DNA from 2 places in the Rhizobium sp. BE258 genome. Region 2 is predicted to be linked to the other one. Evidence: riboswitches for the same ligand, from Rfam matches in the RefSeq annotation. Region 2 holds a riboswitch; the other holds the start of a gene.
What was found. A riboswitch is a leader RNA that binds a small molecule or an ion and turns the genes downstream of it on or off. The one in region 2 is predicted to bind S-adenosylmethionine.

Region 1: it holds a riboswitch for S-adenosylmethionine, as region 2 does, so the genes downstream of both, metA (homoserine O-succinyltransferase) here and J2X43_RS08295 (O-succinylhomoserine sulfhydrylase) in region 2, are expected to answer to the same signal.

Annotation. Positions count from the first base shown of each region.
Region 1 is NZ_JAVDWL010000005.1:277,675-286,174, reverse strand. It holds gene J2X43_RS19690 (ABC-F family ATP-binding cassette domain-containing protein) at 1-448, shown strand, start outside; gene J2X43_RS19685 (hypothetical protein) at 550-1,173, shown strand; gene J2X43_RS19680 (ABC transporter ATP-binding protein/permease) at 1,178-3,016, opposite strand; SAM riboswitch at 3,163-3,240, shown strand; gene metA (homoserine O-succinyltransferase) at 3,306-4,229, shown strand; gene J2X43_RS19670 (aldose epimerase family protein) at 4,367-5,389, shown strand; gene J2X43_RS19665 (GntR family transcriptional regulator) at 5,505-6,278, shown strand; gene J2X43_RS19660 (SIS domain-containing protein) at 6,275-7,306, shown strand; gene nagA (N-acetylglucosamine-6-phosphate deacetylase) at 7,306-8,457, shown strand; gene J2X43_RS19650 (SIS domain-containing protein) at 8,460-8,500, shown strand, end outside.
Region 2 is NZ_JAVDWL010000002.1:611,775-620,274, reverse strand. It holds gene argF (ornithine carbamoyltransferase) at 1-166, shown strand, start outside; gene J2X43_RS08305 (Hsp33 family molecular chaperone) at 261-1,253, shown strand; gene apaG (Co2+/Mg2+ efflux protein ApaG) at 1,257-1,649, opposite strand; gene J2X43_RS08295 (O-succinylhomoserine sulfhydrylase) at 1,862-3,046, opposite strand; SAM riboswitch at 3,089-3,167, opposite strand; gene J2X43_RS08290 (2'-deoxycytidine 5'-triphosphate deaminase) at 3,241-4,335, shown strand; tRNA gene J2X43_RS08285 (tRNA-Gly) at 4,379-4,452, shown strand; gene J2X43_RS08280 (PAN domain-containing protein) at 4,471-5,568, opposite strand; gene J2X43_RS08275 (methyl-accepting chemotaxis protein) at 5,875-7,902, opposite strand; gene J2X43_RS08270 (glycosyltransferase family 2 protein) at 8,407-8,500, opposite strand, start outside.

The DNA of each region.
Region 1 (8,500 bases), on a different contig from region 2:
CGACCGTGACTTCCTCGACCGCACCGTGACCTCTACGATTGCGCCCGCCGTTCCGGATGCGCCCGATGGCCGGTGGATCGAATATGCCGGCGGCTATTCCGACATGATGGCGCAGCGGAAAGGCGCGCTGGATGAGCGTCGCAGGGCGGAGAAGGCTGCCGAAAAGGTAAAGGCGGAGGCTTCGCCCTCTGCCGAGACACCGAAGGGCAAGGGCAAGCTTTCGTTCAAGCAGAAGTTCGCACTCGAAAACCTGCCGAAAGAAATGGCCAAGGCCGAAGCGGAGATTGCCAAGCGCGAAGCGAAGATGGCCGATCCGAACCTTTTCACCAAGGATCCGGCGACCTTCAACAAGCTTGCCGCCGAGATGGAAAAGCTGCGCGACAGCGTGACGAAGATGGAAGAGGAATGGCTTGAGCTGGAAATGCTGAGGGAGGAGATCGAAGGCTGAGTCTCACGTTTCCTTGATTCGCCGGTGTCCCGGTGCGGCTCTAGAGTCCGCTCCGGCAGCCGGGGGATATGCCTGCTATCGTGGCGACAAGGAATAGTCATATGTCTCGCAAGCTTTCTTCCGCATTTCTGACGGCGCTCGCCGCCGCAGCCATCACCTTTTCAGCCGTTCAGTCCAGCCAGGCCGACGATACGCAGCGTGTCCGCATTCGCGGCATCGTCGAGAGCCTCAACGGCGATGTGCTGACCATCAAGACCCGCGATGGAACCGACCAGTCGATCGCCATGCAATCGGGCTTCCGGGTTGGCGGCATCCAGCGGGCGGCCGTCGATGACATCAAGCCGGGCGATTTCGTTGGCGTCGGCTCGATGCCGAAGGGCAGCGGGCCGAATGACGCGCTGCAGGTGATGATCTTCCCGGCATCTATGAAAGGCACCGGCGAGGGTAACCGCCCCTGGGATGCCAAGCCGAATACCGAGATGACCAACGCGACCGTCAGCACCGCCGTCAAGGCGGTCAACGGCAAGACGATCACGCTCACCTACCAGGGCAAGGAAAAGACCATTGCCATCCCTGATGGCACACAGGTCGTCACCATCGCTACGGCGACTAAGGATGATCTGAAGCCGGGCGCGGCGGTGATCGTCAACGCCGAAAAGGCCGCCGACGGCAGCGTCTCCTCGAAACAGGTCTCGGTCGGTCTCAGCGGCGTTCAGCCGATGTAATTCGCTAGATAACCGGTGCCGCCGCGGGGCGGCCGGTGCCGGTCTTCGGCGGTGGCGGCGGTTCTTCTGCCTTGGAGGCGATCGCTTCCAGATGGAGAACCTTCGGCTTCAGGATCTCCATGTAGATCTCCGAGCGGCCGATATAGATCATCGACGTTTCCGGCAGCGCCGTCAGCAGGTTGGTGAGCGTCGCCTGCCATTCCGGCTCCAGGCCTTCAAGCACTTCGTCGAACACCACCCAGCGCGGCCGCACGAGCAGAAGCCGGGCAAAGCCGATGGCCTTCTGCTCGTCGGAATCCAGAACCTTGTCCCAGCGCGCCCGCGTGTCGAGGCGGCTGATCAGCTGACGCAGCCCGGCTTTCTCCAGAGCGGCCTCGATATCCTCGTTCTTGTAGGAACCGGCCGGTTCGGGGAAGGAGAGCGCCTCGCGCAGCGTACCGCCGGGGATATAGGCGACCTGGGGTACGAACAGGATGTCGTCGGAGGGCGGCAGGCCCATCGTGCCGCTGCCGCAGGGCCAGAGGCCGGCCATCGCCTGGAAGAGAAGCTTCCGATTGACGTTGTGATCGCCGTTTATCATCACCTTCTCGCCGGCCTTAAGCGTCACATCGGGCTCGTGCAGGCGGAAGCCGCCGCACTGATCGACTTCTTCGCCCAGCTTGGCGGCGATGGTGACGTTCTTCATCACAAGCCTGTCGGCAGCCGTATCCTCGTAGGCGATGACATTCTTCGGATTGAGCGGTTCATCCATGTGCTCAAGCGCATGGCGGAAATCGGTGACGCGGTTGAGCGTCGCGCGCCATTCGGCGATCGGGCCGAAATTGGCGACATACCAGCGCAGCGCCGTGTTGACCTGGTTGAAGGCGCCGACCGACATCATCAGTTCGCCGAAAGTCAGGCCGCCGGAGAAATAGGCGGGAGCGGCGACAATGATCGGGATGACGATGACCAGCCAGCCGTAACCGGCGGAAACCCAGGTCAGGTTGGTATTGGCCATGGTCAGCCGCTTGAGCACGGCGAGAACCGTGCTGATATCGGTGTTGATGCGCTGGCGCTCGTTTTCCTCGCCTCTGGCGACGGTAATCGCCGGCATATTCTCGTTGGCGTGCATCAGCGAGAAGCGGAGTTCGGCTTCCTTGGAGAAGCGCTCGGCGTTGATCGGCACCAGCTTTCGGCCGACGATCTGGCTTAGGATCGACGCCGACGCGGCATAGAAGACGGCGGCCCAGACCATGTAGCCGGGGATGGCGAAGGAATAGGTGCGGAAGTGGAAGACGAAGCCGCTCGACAGTTCCCAGAGCACGCCGATGAAGCTGACGAGCAGGATCGTCGACTGTATGAGGCCGAGAACCAGGCCGGTGGTGCTTTCGGCCAGGTTGCGGGCATCCTCGTGCAGGCGCTGGTCCGGATTGACGCCGATCAGCCCGCTCGAGGCGAGCCGCAGGGCCCGCTTGTGCTTCAGCCATTGATCGACCAGATCGCGGGTCAGGCCCTCGCGCATATAGAGCGCCGTCATCTGGTTCAGCCAGGCCTGGCCGACATTGAGAAGCAGCAGGGAGCCGGCGATCAGGCCGAAAATCTGAAGCTGATGGAAGAACTCGCCGACATCGCGCCGCTGCAGCGAATCATAGAACGGCGCGTTCCAGCGGTTGAGAACGACCTGACCGTAGGCCGTCGCCAAGATGACGAACATAAGGATAGCGGCGAGAGACAGGATCTTGCCGCGCACTTTCGAAGCCCAGAAGGCTAAAAACATCAATTTGAGGCGATAGCCGAGGCTGAGATCGTATCCGACCCTATCTTGCCGCTGGCCGACAGCCCCGCCTTTGGCGTCGTCCGTCATCATGCATTCCTGTACAGCATCATCCCTGATTAACATGGTAGCGCGTGCTGTCCATCAACAGATTCTACCAGTCATTAATGCGTGAGTTACCTAACTCAAAGTGCAGGTTGCGAATCACGATTGATTCGCGGCGCTGTCAGCGCTATCTAGAGGATCGTGGTGATTTGGCCGGCCGGCTTGCAGCCACGTTAAATAAGTCGCTAAAGGGCCGCGTGCGGACCGGTAGCGATTCTTTTTTCGCCACCGGTTTTTTTATTTGCCGGTTGTCCTGTTCGATCGAGTGAATGCAATGCCCATCAAGATTCCTGACACGCTGCCCGCTTTCGAAACCCTCGTTCAGGAGGGTGTGCGGGTGATGACTGAGACAGTGGCTATCCGCCAGGATATCCGCCCGCTTCAGATCGGGCTTCTCAATCTCATGCCGAACAAGATCAAGACCGAAGTGCAGATGGCGCGCCTTGTCGGCGCCTCGCCGCTACAGGTCGAGCTGTCGCTGGTCAGGGTCGGCAACCACAAGGCCAAGAATACCTCGGAAGACCATCTGCTGGCCTTCTACCAGACCTGGGAAGAGGTGAAGCATCGCAAGTTCGACGGCTTCATCATCACCGGCGCGCCGATCGAGCTGATGCCCTTCGAGGACGTCAACTATTGGAGCGAGATGCAGGAAATCTTCGAGTGGACGCGCACCAACGTGCATTCGACGATGAACGTCTGCTGGGGCGCGATGGCGGCGATCTACCACTTCCACGGCGTTCCCAAGCATGAGCTGAAGGAGAAGGCATTCGGCGTTTACCGCCACAAGAACCTGAAGCCGTCCTCGGTCTATCTCAACGGTTTCTCGGACAATTTCGAGATTCCGGTGTCGCGCTGGACGGAAGTGCGCCGCGGCGACATCGAGAAGGCGCAGGGTCTCGAGATCCTGATGGAATCAAACGAGATGGGCGTCTGTCTGGTTCAGGAAGAGGCCAGCAAACGCCTCTACATCTTCAACCATGTCGAATACGATTCGACGTCGCTGTCGGACGAATATTTCCGCGACGTGAATGCCGGCGTGCCGATCAAGATGCCGCACAACTACTTCCCGCATAATGATCCGGCGCTGCCGCCGCAAAATCGCTGGCGCAGTCATGCACATCTGCTCTTCGGCAACTGGATCAATGAAATCTATCAGACGACGTCCTACGACCTCAACGAGATCGGCACGAAAATCTGACGGCTTATCAAACTGTTGATGCTATGCCGCTGCCTTTGCCGCAGCGGCATTTCTTTTTTGGCATTGGCAGTTGCGGTTCGCGGCAAATGGGGGCAGTTTCGCTGCCGGATGCGAACAGATTTCAGGACGATGGTATAATGGCGGAAGAGCTCAAGCGGGAAGTTTTCGGAACGACGAAAGACGGAGAAACCGTCTATCGCGTCGAGATCAAAGGCGGCGGTCTGACGGCCAAGATCATGAGCTGGGGCGCTGTCATCCAGGATCTCAGGCTCGACGGCCACGATGCCCCGCTGCTGCTCGGCTTCGACAAGTTTTCCGACTATCCGGCCTACTCCTCCTATTTCGGTGCGACGCCCGGGCGCTGCGCCAATCGCATCGGCGGTGGCAAGTTCACGCTGGACGGCAAGGCTTACCAGCTGGAGCTCAACGAAAAGGGTGTTTCGCATCTGCATGGCGGCAGCGATAACATTGCCAAGCGCAATTGGACGATCGTCGAGCATGCCGTCGATCGCGTTGTCCTGAAGATCGTCGATCCCGATGGCCGCGCCGGCTATCCGGGCAATTGTACGATCCAGGCGACTTACCACGTTCACGGCAACGGCGAGTTCTCGATCGTCTATGAATCGACATCCGACCAGCCGACGCTCGCCAATGTCTGCCAGCACGCCTATTTCAATCTGGACGGCCGAGACGACGCGCTCGGCCACGACATCATGATCGCGGCCGATCACTATCTGCCGACCGACGAGCGCCAGATCCCGACCGGCGAGCTGCGTTCCGTCGGTGGCACGGCTTTCGATTTCCGCGAGATGGCGCCGATGAAGCGTTTCGAAGGTTCGGAACAGGCGCTCTACGATCATAATTTCTGCCTGTCGAAGGAGCGTGTCGCCAAGCGCACCGCCGTGCTGGCCCGCAGCCTCAATTCCGGCGTGTCGATGGAAGTGCGCACGACCGAACCGGGCGTGCAGTTCTATGCCGGCTTCAAGCTGAATGTCGCCGTGCCCGGTCTGGACGGCCGCAAGTACGGACCGTTCGCCGGCTTCTGCCTGGAGACCCAGGTCTGGCCGGATGCGATCAATCACGAGGGCTTCCCGAATGCCGTGCTGCGGCCGGGCGAGGTTCTGCGCCAGGAAACGGATTACATCTTCACCAAGAACTGACGCGTTCGATTTGATCGCTGGTTTTGCGAACCCTCGTGATCCGTCACGAGGGTTTCTTTTTTGCGGCGTAGATTCAGCTTGAAGAGTGGTTCTAAATAGGTTCTAATGTGCGCCTATGGATAGAACCAGTCTGATAGCAGAGCTGAATGCGCGCGGACTGCGCGACGAGGCCTCGACCGGACCGCTCTATAAGCGGCTGGCCCTGGCATTGACGGGTCTCGTTCAGGAGGGGTTGCTGAAGCCAGGCGCTGCGCTTCCCGGTGAGCGCGATCTTGCTGAGGCCCTGAAGCTTGGGCGTGTCACGGTGCGCACCGCCTATCGCGAGCTGATGTCTTCAGGCGCGCTTGAATCGCGACACGGCAGCGGTACCTTCGTTTCGGCTCGTGTCGAGCGCATGGAGCAATCGCTCTGGCGGCTCTCGTCTTTCTCGGCCGACATGCGTTCGCGCGGCCGCTCTCCGGCGGCGAAAATCCTCTCCCGGCAAATCAATCAGCCATCGCCGGAAGAAAGCTTCCTGCTGGGGCTCGGTCAGGACGAACCGGTGTTGCGGCTCGATCGTCTTCGTCTTGCCGATGGTTTGCCGCTGGCGATCGAACGGGCCGTCGTTCCGGTCAAGTTCGTCGGCGAACAGGCGGGCGGCGAGGGTTCGCTCTATGACGCCTTGGCTGCCAACGGCCACAAGCCGGTGCGGGCGCTGCAGCGGCTGACGGCAGTGACGCTCGACCCATCCTCGGCCGCGATGCTGAACGTCAAGGCCGGTGCGCCGGCCCTGCTGATCGAGCGGATATCCCGCCTCGAGGATCAGCGCGTCGTTGAATATACCCGCTCGCACTATCGTGGCGATGCTTATGATTTCGTTGCAGAATTGAGAATTGGAGATGAACTATGAGTGAGAACAAGTCGCTGATGCTGCAGGAAGCCGGGCAGTCGCCGGAGGTCGTGGCAACCCTGCTCGAGAAGGAAAAGCCGGCCTTTGCCGAAATTGCCAAGCTTTTCTCCTCGGCGCGGCCGAGCGTGGTGACGACGGCAGCCCGCGGGTCTTCCGACCATGCCGCAACCTTCTTCAAGTATCTTTTCGAAATCACCTGCGGCGTTCCGGTCGCATCCGTCGGCCCGTCGATCGCTTCGGTCTACGGCGCGCCGCTACATCTGAAGGGCGGCATTCACTTCACGGTTTCGCAGTCGGGCGCCAGCCCTGACATCGTTGCCCTGCAAGAAGCCGCGAAGAAGGGCGGGGCGACCACGATCGCCGTCGTCAACGTCACCGATAGCCCGCTCGGCAATCAGGCCGACATCGTGCTTGGCCTCAATGCGGGACCGGAAAAGAGCGTCGCCGCGACGAAATCCTTCATCGCGTCGGTTGCAGCGCTTGCCGGTGTAACGGCTGCGATCGGCGGCAAGGCTGATCTGCAGGCCGCCCTGCAGAAGCTTCCCGAGGCACTCTCTGCCACGTCGGGTATCGATACAACTGCCGCTGAGGACGTGCTCTTCAACGCCAGCTCGCTTTACACGGCCGGCCGTGGCCCGGCCTTCGCGATTGCGCTCGAAGCCGCGCTCAAGGCAAAGGAAACGTCGGGCCTGCATGCCGAAGCCTTCTCGCTGGCCGAATTGATGCACGGCCCGATGCGTCTCGTGCAGCCGGGCTTCCCGATCGTTGCCTTCGCGCCTGACGATGCCGCCTATGCCAACAACGTCCAGGCGCTCGAACGTCTGCAGAAGCTCGGCGCGACGACCGTTCCTTTTTCGGCCCAGCCGCTCGCAGGCGTCAATCTGCGCGTTCCGACGACCGGCAACGGCCTGCTCGACCCGCTGGTTTCGCTGCTCGTCTACTATCGCCTCATCGAGTCGGTAACGCGCCGCAAGGGTTTCGATCCCGACAAGCCGGCAAACCTGCTCAAGGTTACGGAGACCGTCTGATGTCCCGCAAGATCTTCACCGGCGCCCGGATCTTCGACGGCGAGCGCTTCCATGACGAAAGGGCGCTGGTCGTTTCGAACGGACGCGTCGAGACCATCGCGGCACTCAACGATCTCCCCGAATGCGAAACCGTGGTGCTTGACGGTGGTGTTCTCTCCGCAGGTTTCATCGACGCGCAGGTGAACGGCGGCGGTGGCCGGATGCTGAACGACGAGCCATCGGCTGACTCGATGTATATCATCGCCGATGGGCATCGCCGCTATGGTACGACAGCGCTGCTGCCGACGCTGATCACCGACACGGCTGATGCCACCAAGGCGGCGATCGAGGCTGCGAAGGAAGCCGTCAAGACCAACCGCGGCGTTGCCGGTCTGCATCTCGAAGGTCCGCATCTGGCACCGGCGCGCAAAGGCGCGCATCTCGCGTCGCTGATGCGTCCGGTCGAAGACGCAGACGTCAAGGCGTTCATTGCGGCGCGTGAAGCGATCGGCACGCTGCTCATCACCATGGCGGCTGAACAGGTGAGCGTGAAGCAGGTGCGCGCGCTTGCCGAAGCCGGCGTGATCGTCAGCATCGGACATTCCGATTGCAGCAGCGAGCAGGCGGAAGAGCGTTTCGATGCCGGCGCCCGCGGCGTCACGCATCTCTTTAACGCGATGAGCCAGATGGGGCATCGCGCTCCGGGTCTCGTTGGCGCGGCGATCGATCACCCCTCTACCTGGTGCGGCGTGATTGCCGATGGCCACCATGTCGATCCGAAGGCATTGCGCACGGCGCTGCGCGCGAAGCGCGGCGAAGGAAAGCTTTTCCTCGTCAGCGATGCGATGTCGCTTGTCGGCTCCGATAAGGACAGCTTCACGCTGAATGGCCGCACCGTTCATCGCGAAAGCGGCAGTTTCTGCTCCAAGGTGGTTTTGGATGACGGCACGCTGGCGGGGTCCGATGTCGATATGGCGTCCAGCATCCGTTACTGCGTGACCTATCTCGACCTGACGCTGGCCGAAGCGGTGAGGATGGCGACGCTTTATCCGGCACGCTTCCTGCAGCTTGATGGCTACGGCCGCCTGTCTCCCGGGTATCGCGCCGACTTCGTGCACCTGACCGACAAGATCGAGGTCACGGCGGCCTGGATCGGCGGGGAGAGGAAGTAGCGATGACTGCGATCACCGATGCTTATTTCTCGAACTTGATCGA
Region 2 (8,500 bases):
GAAAGCAGGCAAGGATGCATTGTTCATGCATTGCCTGCCCGCCCATCGTGGTGAGGAAGTGACGGACGATGTGATCGATGGCCCGCAATCCGTGGTCTTCGATGAAGCGGAAAACCGTCTTCATGCGCAGAAGTCGATTCTTGCATGGTGCCTGGGCGCGATCTGAACCATATTGGACGCCACATCCGGCCTGATGGCCTGGTGGCCGCGCGAGCGGGAAGACAGCTTGGTCTGCCGCTCTGACGACTAGGAGTAAGACCATGGCAGACACAGCCGCCGCTCTCAACGAGCTTCACTTCGCGGGCGATGATCACGTCGTCCCCTTTCAGGTCGAAGGCCTGGATGTGCGCGGCCGCGCCGTCCAGCTCGGCCCGATGCTCGACGCCATCCTTGAGCGCCACCACTATCCCGCACCCGTCGCCCGGCTTCTGGCCGAAGTCGTGGTCCTGACGGTTCTGCTCGGCACGTCGCTGAAATTCGAAGGCAAGTTCACGGTGCAGACCAAGGGTGATGGCCCGGTCGACCTGCTTGTTGCCGATTTTGCCACACCCGAGAACGTACGCGCCTATGCGCGCTTCGATCAGGCACTGCTGGATCAGGCGATCGCCGCCGGGCAGACAGAACCCGAGCAGCTGCTCGGCAAGGGCGTGCTGGCCTTCACCATCGATCAGGGCAAGTTCAGCCAGCCCTATCAGGGCATCGTCGAACTCGACGGTACCTCGCTCGAGGATATCGCCGGCGTCTATTTCCGCCAATCCGAGCAGATCCCGACGCGCGTCCGTCTGGCGGCTGCCGAACTTCTCGACCGCGACAGCAGCGGCAAGCCGCGGCATCGCTGGCGGGCAGGGGGGCTTGTCGCGCAGTTCCTGCCGGAAGCGCCCGAGCGCATGCGCCAGCCGGATCTGCATGGCGGAGACGGCGATGAAATTGCGACAGGTTTGAAGGAAGATGACGCCTGGGCAGAAGCCCGCGCCATGGTCGAGACCATCGACGCCGATGAGCTGACGGATCCGCTGGTCGGAACCGAGCGGCTGCTCTATCGCCTGTTCCACGAGCGCGGCGTGCGGGTTTTCGAGGCCAAGCAGGTCTACGACCGCTGCAGCTGTTCGCGTGAAAAGATCGGCGGCGTTCTGAAGGGCTTTTCGGCGGAGGAGATCGAGGCCAGCCAGGAAAACGGTGAGATCGCCGTCACCTGTGAATTCTGCTCGACCACCTATCGTTTCGAGCCGGCAGAGCTGCAGCCGGCCGAATGACGGTCAGTTCAGCACTCTGAGAAGGCCGGGCGAATCCAGGGAGAAGGCGGGTATCTCGACATCGAAGAGCTCGCCTTCGTCCGTTTCCATCTGGTAGTGGCCGAACATCAGCCCCGATGGCGTATCGAGCGGGCAGCCTGACGAGTATTCATAGGTATCGCCGGGCTCCAGCCGCGGCTGTTCGCCGACCACACCCGGTCCCGTTACCTCGTCGACCACACCGTTCTGGTCCGTTATGTTCCAGTAACGGTTGACGAGTTTGACTGACAGGCCGGAATTGTTGCTGATGACGATGCGGTATCCCCAGACATAGCGATCGTCGTCCGGATCGGATTGCTCCTCCAGATAAAACGGCTCGACAACAACTTCTATATCGCGTGTGAGGGCCCGGTACATGCCTTACACCTTAGTCGGGATATCTTACTCGTATCTTATACGGCATTGGCTCCGTCAAGAAATGCCACCGTATCATCAGCCAAATACAGGCGATTGCACGCCGTTTTGATTGTTAATCCTAACATTCAAAGTTAATGACTCTAATAAAGCAGAGCTGACTGAAGCTTTAGGTGGGGCGGGCCGCCGGACCGGCAAGTCCGGCGGCTTACTGCTTAAGCCGGGATCTTCGACAGAGCCTGGGCGAAATCTTCAAGCAGATCGTCGGTATCTTCGATGCCTGCCGAAAGACGCACGGTGCCGGCCGAAATGCCGAGTTCGGCACGCGCCTCATCCGAGAGGTTCTTGTGCGTTGTCGTCGCCGGATGCGTGATCAGGCTGCGCGTATCGCCGAGATTGTTGGAGATCGTCACCACATCGAGTGCGTTCTGCAGCTTGAAGGCAGCTTCCTTGCCTCCCTTCAGCTCGAAGCAGACCAGCGTCGAGCCGCCGGTCATCTGCTTGGCGATGATGTCGGCCTGCGGATGGTCCTTGCGGCCGGGATAAATGACGCGGGCAACCTGCTTCTGCTCGGCCAGGAAATCGGCAATCTTTGCGGCATTCCTGGTCTGCTGGGCCACACGCAGCGGCAGCGTCTCGATGCCCTTCAGGAGCGTCCATGCGTTGAACGGCGACATGGCCGGGCCAGTATGGCGGAAGTAGTCGTGCAGGTGCTCGTCGATCCACGCCTTGTCGGAGAGCACGACGCCGCCGAGGCAGCGGCCCTGGCCGTCGATATGCTTGGTCGCCGAATAGATGACGATGTGAGCGCCGAGCTCCAGAGGCTTCTGGAAGAGCGGCGTCGCAAAGACGTTGTCGACCACGACCTTGGCGCCGACCTGGTTGGCGAGCTTGGCAACGCCGGCGATATCCACGATCTCGAGTGTCGGGTTGGTCGGGCTTTCCAGGAAGAACACTTTGGTCTTCGGCGTGATCGCCTTTTCCCAGTTTTCCAGGTATCGGCCGTCAACGAGCGTGCATTCGATGCCGTATTTCGGCGCCAGCGTCTCGACCACCCAGCGGCAGGAGCCGAAGAGGGCGCGGGCCGCAACGATATGATCGCCAGCCTTCAGCTGGCAGAGGATTGCAGCGGTGACGGCGGCCATGCCGGAGGCCGTGGCGCGTGCATCTTCCGCACCCTCGAGTGCGCACATGCGCTTCTCGAACATGTCGTTGGTGGGGCTGCCGTAGCGGGCGTAGATGAAGCCTTCGGTCTCGCCCTTGAAGCGGGCCTCGGCCGCCTCCGACGTGTCGTAGACGAAGCCTTGCGTCAGGTAGATTGCCTCCGACATCTCGCCATATTGCGAGCGCAGAGTGCCTCCGTGAACGAGTTGGGTTGCAGGGCGCCAGGACTTGCTCATGCCATCACCTCAAAAACAAAAAAAACCGGCCGCAAAAGCAGACCGGTTTCATACCCGGTCTTTTTAGCCACTTATTTAACGTGGCTGCAAGCCGACCGGCCAAATCACCACGGGATAAAGCTGCAATACTGCCGTTAGCTGCTTGCGTCAATTCCCCGTATTTGGTTTTGTCGGCCACGAACTATGGATGGAGCATGATGGCTCGCGAAACTGGAATCTTGGCCGACCGTGCCATTGCTGCGTTGTTTGAGACCGGCCGACTGATCTCCGAACGGGAACTTGACCGTGACCAGATTCAGCCGGCAAGCCTCGACCTGCGCCTCGGCGCCAAGGCGTTCCGGGTGCGCGCCAGCTTCATGCCTGGCCCTTCGCATCTGGTGTCGGACAAGCTCGATCGTCTGAGCCTGCATGTCATCGACCTCTCCGAAGGGGCTGTTCTCGAAACCGGCTGCGTCTATATCGTTCCCCTGATGGAGCGTGTGGATCTGCCGGCCGGCATGTCGGCCTCCGCCAATCCGAAGAGCTCCACCGGCCGCCTCGATATCTTCACCCGCGTCATCACTGACTACGCCCAGGAATTCGACAAGATCCCGGCCGGATATTCCGGCCCGCTCTATCTCGAAATCTCGCCGCGTACCTTCCCGATCGTCGTGCGCCGCGGCTCGCGCCTGTCGCAGATCCGCTTCCGCGTCGGCCATTCCATTCTTGGCGAACCGGACCTTCAGGCGCTGCATGACAGCGAGACGCTGGTCGCCAGCGCCAAGCCGAACGTCTCAGGCGGCGGCATTGCCCTGTCGATCGATCTCGCAGGCGACAAGGAAGGCCTGATCGGCTATCGCGGCAAGCACCACACCGCCGTCGTCGATGTCGACAAGAAGGCCCAGCACGACATTTTCGATTTCTGGGAGCCGCTCTATAGCCGCGGCCGCAACGAGCTGATCCTCGACCCGGACGAGTTCTACATCCTCGTCTCGCGCGAAGCCGTGCATGTCCCGCCGCACTACGCCGCTGAGATGACGCCCTTCGACCCCTTGGTTGGCGAATTCCGCGTCCACTATGCCGGCTTCTTCGACCCGGGCTTCGGCCATGCACCGGCGGGTGGTCGCGGCAGCCGCGCCGTTCTCGAAGTGCGCAGCCACGAGGTCCCCTTCATCCTCGAAGACGGCCAGATCGTCGGCCGCCTGATCTACGAGCACATGCTGGAAAAACCCGAAAGCCTCTACGGCTCCGGCCTCGGCTCCAACTACCAGGCCCAGGGCCTGAAGCTCTCGAAACACTTCCGCATCTGACCGCCTTGACACCGCCTCCCATCTGTTGGAAGGCTTGCACTGCGCGGGTGTAGCTCAATGGTAGAGCAGCAGCTTCCCAAGCTGAATACGAGGGTTCGATTCCCTTCACCCGCTCCAAATATCTTCGTGGTGTATTCAATTTGACCGGCTCCCTGCGGTTGACAGCAGGTTGCCGCGTGTCGGCTTGCGGATATTGAGCATGACGCACATGCCGCTTCGATAATAGTTGAACCCTTGACAAGTAGGGGTCAGAACGCATTGATCTTGGCACGCGTCCAACGTCGAGCCATTGAACTTTGCAAACGGCCTACCCTTGATTTCAACGTTCTTGCTGGTGCGAAATTCAAGCGATGGGCCAAAGTCCTGGCCTATCCGACGAATATCTGACGCATCGCCTTTATAGCCAGATACTGCGCCGGAAAACTGCAGCGCCTCGGTCGCCATCCCCTTAAGAAAGCAGACGTTGTGGACTTCGTTGAAAGTGAACGCCCGGCAGCGGTCATTGCCGTCACATTCCATTTTGCAGTCTTCGACAGTGAACAGTTTCAACGGCATGTCAGGAAGGTCGTAGCCCGGTAGGTCGGTGTGTTCAAACAACTTCCATGCCGGCTCCTGAGGCTGAGATTGCGGCGTGACGGTCACTGTTGTCGGGGCATAGCTCGCCGTGCCATTCGTTCCGAAAGGAACTGGCGTTGAAGCTTGTCCCTGCTTATCGCTGGGCAGAAGGGTGACATCTAGCCCGATGCGTTTGGCATCGTCAGCCGTTAGCCATTGCATTGATTGTGGTGCCGCGTCAGTGACATAGACGATGGCTTTTGCGCCTAGGCCAAGCTGCTGGAGATAGGATCCGACTAAGGCATTTCCGGCGCTACTGACATCCTGCTGGCCGGTGGTGTCGACGAAGACAGCGTGAAAGCCGATTTTCGATGTTTCAGTAAGAAAGCGATTCTTTCCTGCGAGCCAGGCAAGACCGCACGATGATGCACAAATTGTGCTTTCCCCTACCGCTGTCGAAAACCCTTTGATGGAAATTGTTCGGCCGATCTCCATACCGACGCCGGCAAGTCCACCGGAGCTGCTCAAAAAGACGACGGCACTGTCGGTCGAAATGGCCAGATTCTTGAAGCGGGTGTCATCGCCTTCAACAAACTCCCCGACGACGGAGATAAGCGAGATCTCATCCTTCAGCTTTTCGATCTGAATATCGGCCGACCACGCCAGGGATGAAAGCAACGAAAACCAGATACACGCAGCAACCCGAAGACAACGCACGACTTTAAGCCCTCTACCACCCTTAGTGGAGTAAGCGGCAGTCACTTTGAAAAGTCAAAGTCGAAATTTGGCAGAGGTTAATTCACAGGCGTTCTCGGCCTATGTACCGGGAGGCGAATGATATTCAAGGTATCGCCTCCGCGCCTTTGAGAATAACATTATGAGCATTGGCGACACTTGCTGGCGTTTGCCGCGCCTCTTCTGGCTGCGCAAGATGGTGCTGGAAAGCAAAATGGCGCCTGGTCAGGCGCCACCTGTCGATAGCGGTCAGAACTCCGTCCAATCGGCGTCCTTGCTCTCGATCGCCGGGCTGTTCACGCCGAAGGCGCTGGCAAGCTTCTGGCCGAGCGCGTGTGCGGGCGAGGCCTTGGGGCGGGCGGTTGCGGAGTTGGCAACGCGGATCGAGGCCGGGCGCGGCTTGGTTACCGGTGCGGCCGCCTGGATTGCTGCCGGGCGTGAGGCGATCGGGCGGCTCGTTGCTTGCGATGCCGGAGCGGCTGCAGCGAAGCCGCCGGTTCCCGTCAGCCTGAACTCGGCGAGCAGATTGTTCAGCGATGCCGCTTCGGTTGCCAGGCTGTGGCTGGCGGCGGTGCTTTCCTCGACCATCGCGGCATTCTGCTGCGTGCCCTGGTCCATGGTGTTCACGGCCGTGTTGATCTCCTGCAAGCCGGTCGATTGCTCGCGCGCGGCCTCGGCGATGGCGTGGACGTGCTGGTTGATCTCCTGCACCTCCTGGACGATCGCATCCAGCGCCTTCCCGGTCTCGCCAACAAGCGCCACACCGGTCTGCACATGCGTGCCGGAATTGGTGATCAGCGCCTTGATTTCCTTGGCGGCATTGGCGGAACGCTGGGCGAGTTCACGGACTTCCTGCGCAACGACCGCAAAGCCCTTGCCGGCTTCCCCGGCACGCGCCGCCTCGACACCGGCATTCAATGCCAGCAGGTTGGTCTGGAAGGCGATGTCGTCGATGACGCCGATGATGTTGCCGATTTCCACCGACGACTGCTCGATCTGCTGCATCGCGCCGACAGCCTTCTGGACGATGGCGCCGGATTTTTCGGCGCCGCTGCGCATGCGTGTCACCAGCTCACTGGCTTCCTGAGCACGGCGGGCGGCATCTCGCACCGTTGTGGTGATCTGCTCGAGCGCTGCTGCCGTCTGTTCGACGGAGGCCGCCTGCTGTTCGGTGCGGCGCGACAGCTCGTCGGCCGAGGAGCGGATTTCGTTGGCACCTGCGCCGATGGCGCGGGCATTGGCGCCGACGGCGTTCATCGTGCCGTTGAGCTTGCTGACAGAGCTGTTGAAGTCGGCGCGTAGGCCTTCGAGATGATCCGGGAAAGGAGTCTCGATATGGGCGACGAGATCGCCTGATGACAGGCGCTTCAGGCCATTTGCCAATTCGTCCACGGTGCGGGCGAGTTCGTTGGCTTCGCGGATCTTTTCGGCTTCGCGCTGGCGGCGCTCGTTGTCGCTGAGATTGCGCTCGCTCTCGGCACGCGCCTCGATCTGCTTGCGCTCGAGGGCGTTGTCGCGGAAGACGGCAAGTGCTGCGGCCATCTGGCCGACTTCGTCGCCACGATCGAGGCCGGGCACGTCGCGTTCCGTCTCTCCTTCGGCAAGCAACGTCATGCGCTCGCGCAGCTGCACCATCGGCCCGGCAATACCTGCCTGGGCGATGTAGAAGCCCAGCGCCATCGCACCGGCGATCGATGCAGCAATGACGGCGAGGCAGATGTTGATCCGCGTGCGAACGGCAACGGAGAGCGCATCGCCGCCGTCGTTGAGCATCGACATCATCGCGTCGTTGTTGGCGGTCATTTTCGGTGTCAGGGCGTTCAGCTTTGTCGTCATCATGACAGCTGCCAACTGGGCGCTGGTCATGTCGCCGGATTTTCCAGCTTCGACGACTTTCGCCGACAGGGCTTCGATTTCGTCGATACCCTTCAGGAGCTCATCGATCGCGCTCTTGCGCGCCGGAACCAGATCGGAGGCCTGCTGCAGACGGTCGCGGGCCTGCGGGATCTTGCTGGGCACCGACAGAGCCGTCTTGAAGGCCGGCGTATCGGGCTTCATGTTCGAGAGCGTGGTTGTCTGAAGAACGGAGGAAATCAGCGAAGCGCTGGCGCGCGAGCCCTGCATGGCCGCCAGTGCCTCATGATCGATGAAGGCACTGTAATTTGCGTCAGCGCGGAGGAATTCAGAGATGATATATCCCACACCGGCGACGGTGATCACGCCGAGAAGCGCGATGACGGAAAGGATCTTGGTCCGGATTTTCAGATGTTTGAGCATGGAAAAAGCCCGTTGCGTTCGGCGCGGCCTGTTGCTTGCCGCAGCGCGTTTGAAATCAATGTGTGAAACTCAGCGAAATCTGCTGCGGTTCTTGCGGCATTCCGAAATACCTCGGAGAGGCTCGACAGCGCGCATCATGCAAGCGGCGGGAGGGGGCCGGTGTCGTCGCCGGCGATAAGAATCCAGATTGCTTAATGCTGCCCTAACGCCGCGGGGCAAACCACAGAAAAGATGGCAAGCAATGCGCGGCGGGCAAATGGCCCGGGCGGTCTATGCAGGTTTCCGGCAGGGCACGTGCGGGGTTTTGTCCCAGAAAAACGGATTGCTGCGAAGCTGCCAGACAGCACGCCATGCAGCCGCCGAGAGCATCAGCCAATAAAGCGGCAATGCCAGCCAGCGCAGCCTGAGCGCCCGGCGCTCCCAGCGCGTCATTGCCTTGCGCCCAAGCAGGACGAAAAGCACGTAGCTGGCGATGACATTGCAGCTATCGACGGCAAGCAGGATCTAGTGGACCAGATCTTTCGCACTGTTTCGTTCGGCGAGGTCGAGCAAAGCCGCGCTGATGAAGAACAGCATCCACGGATGCGCGAGCGCAGAC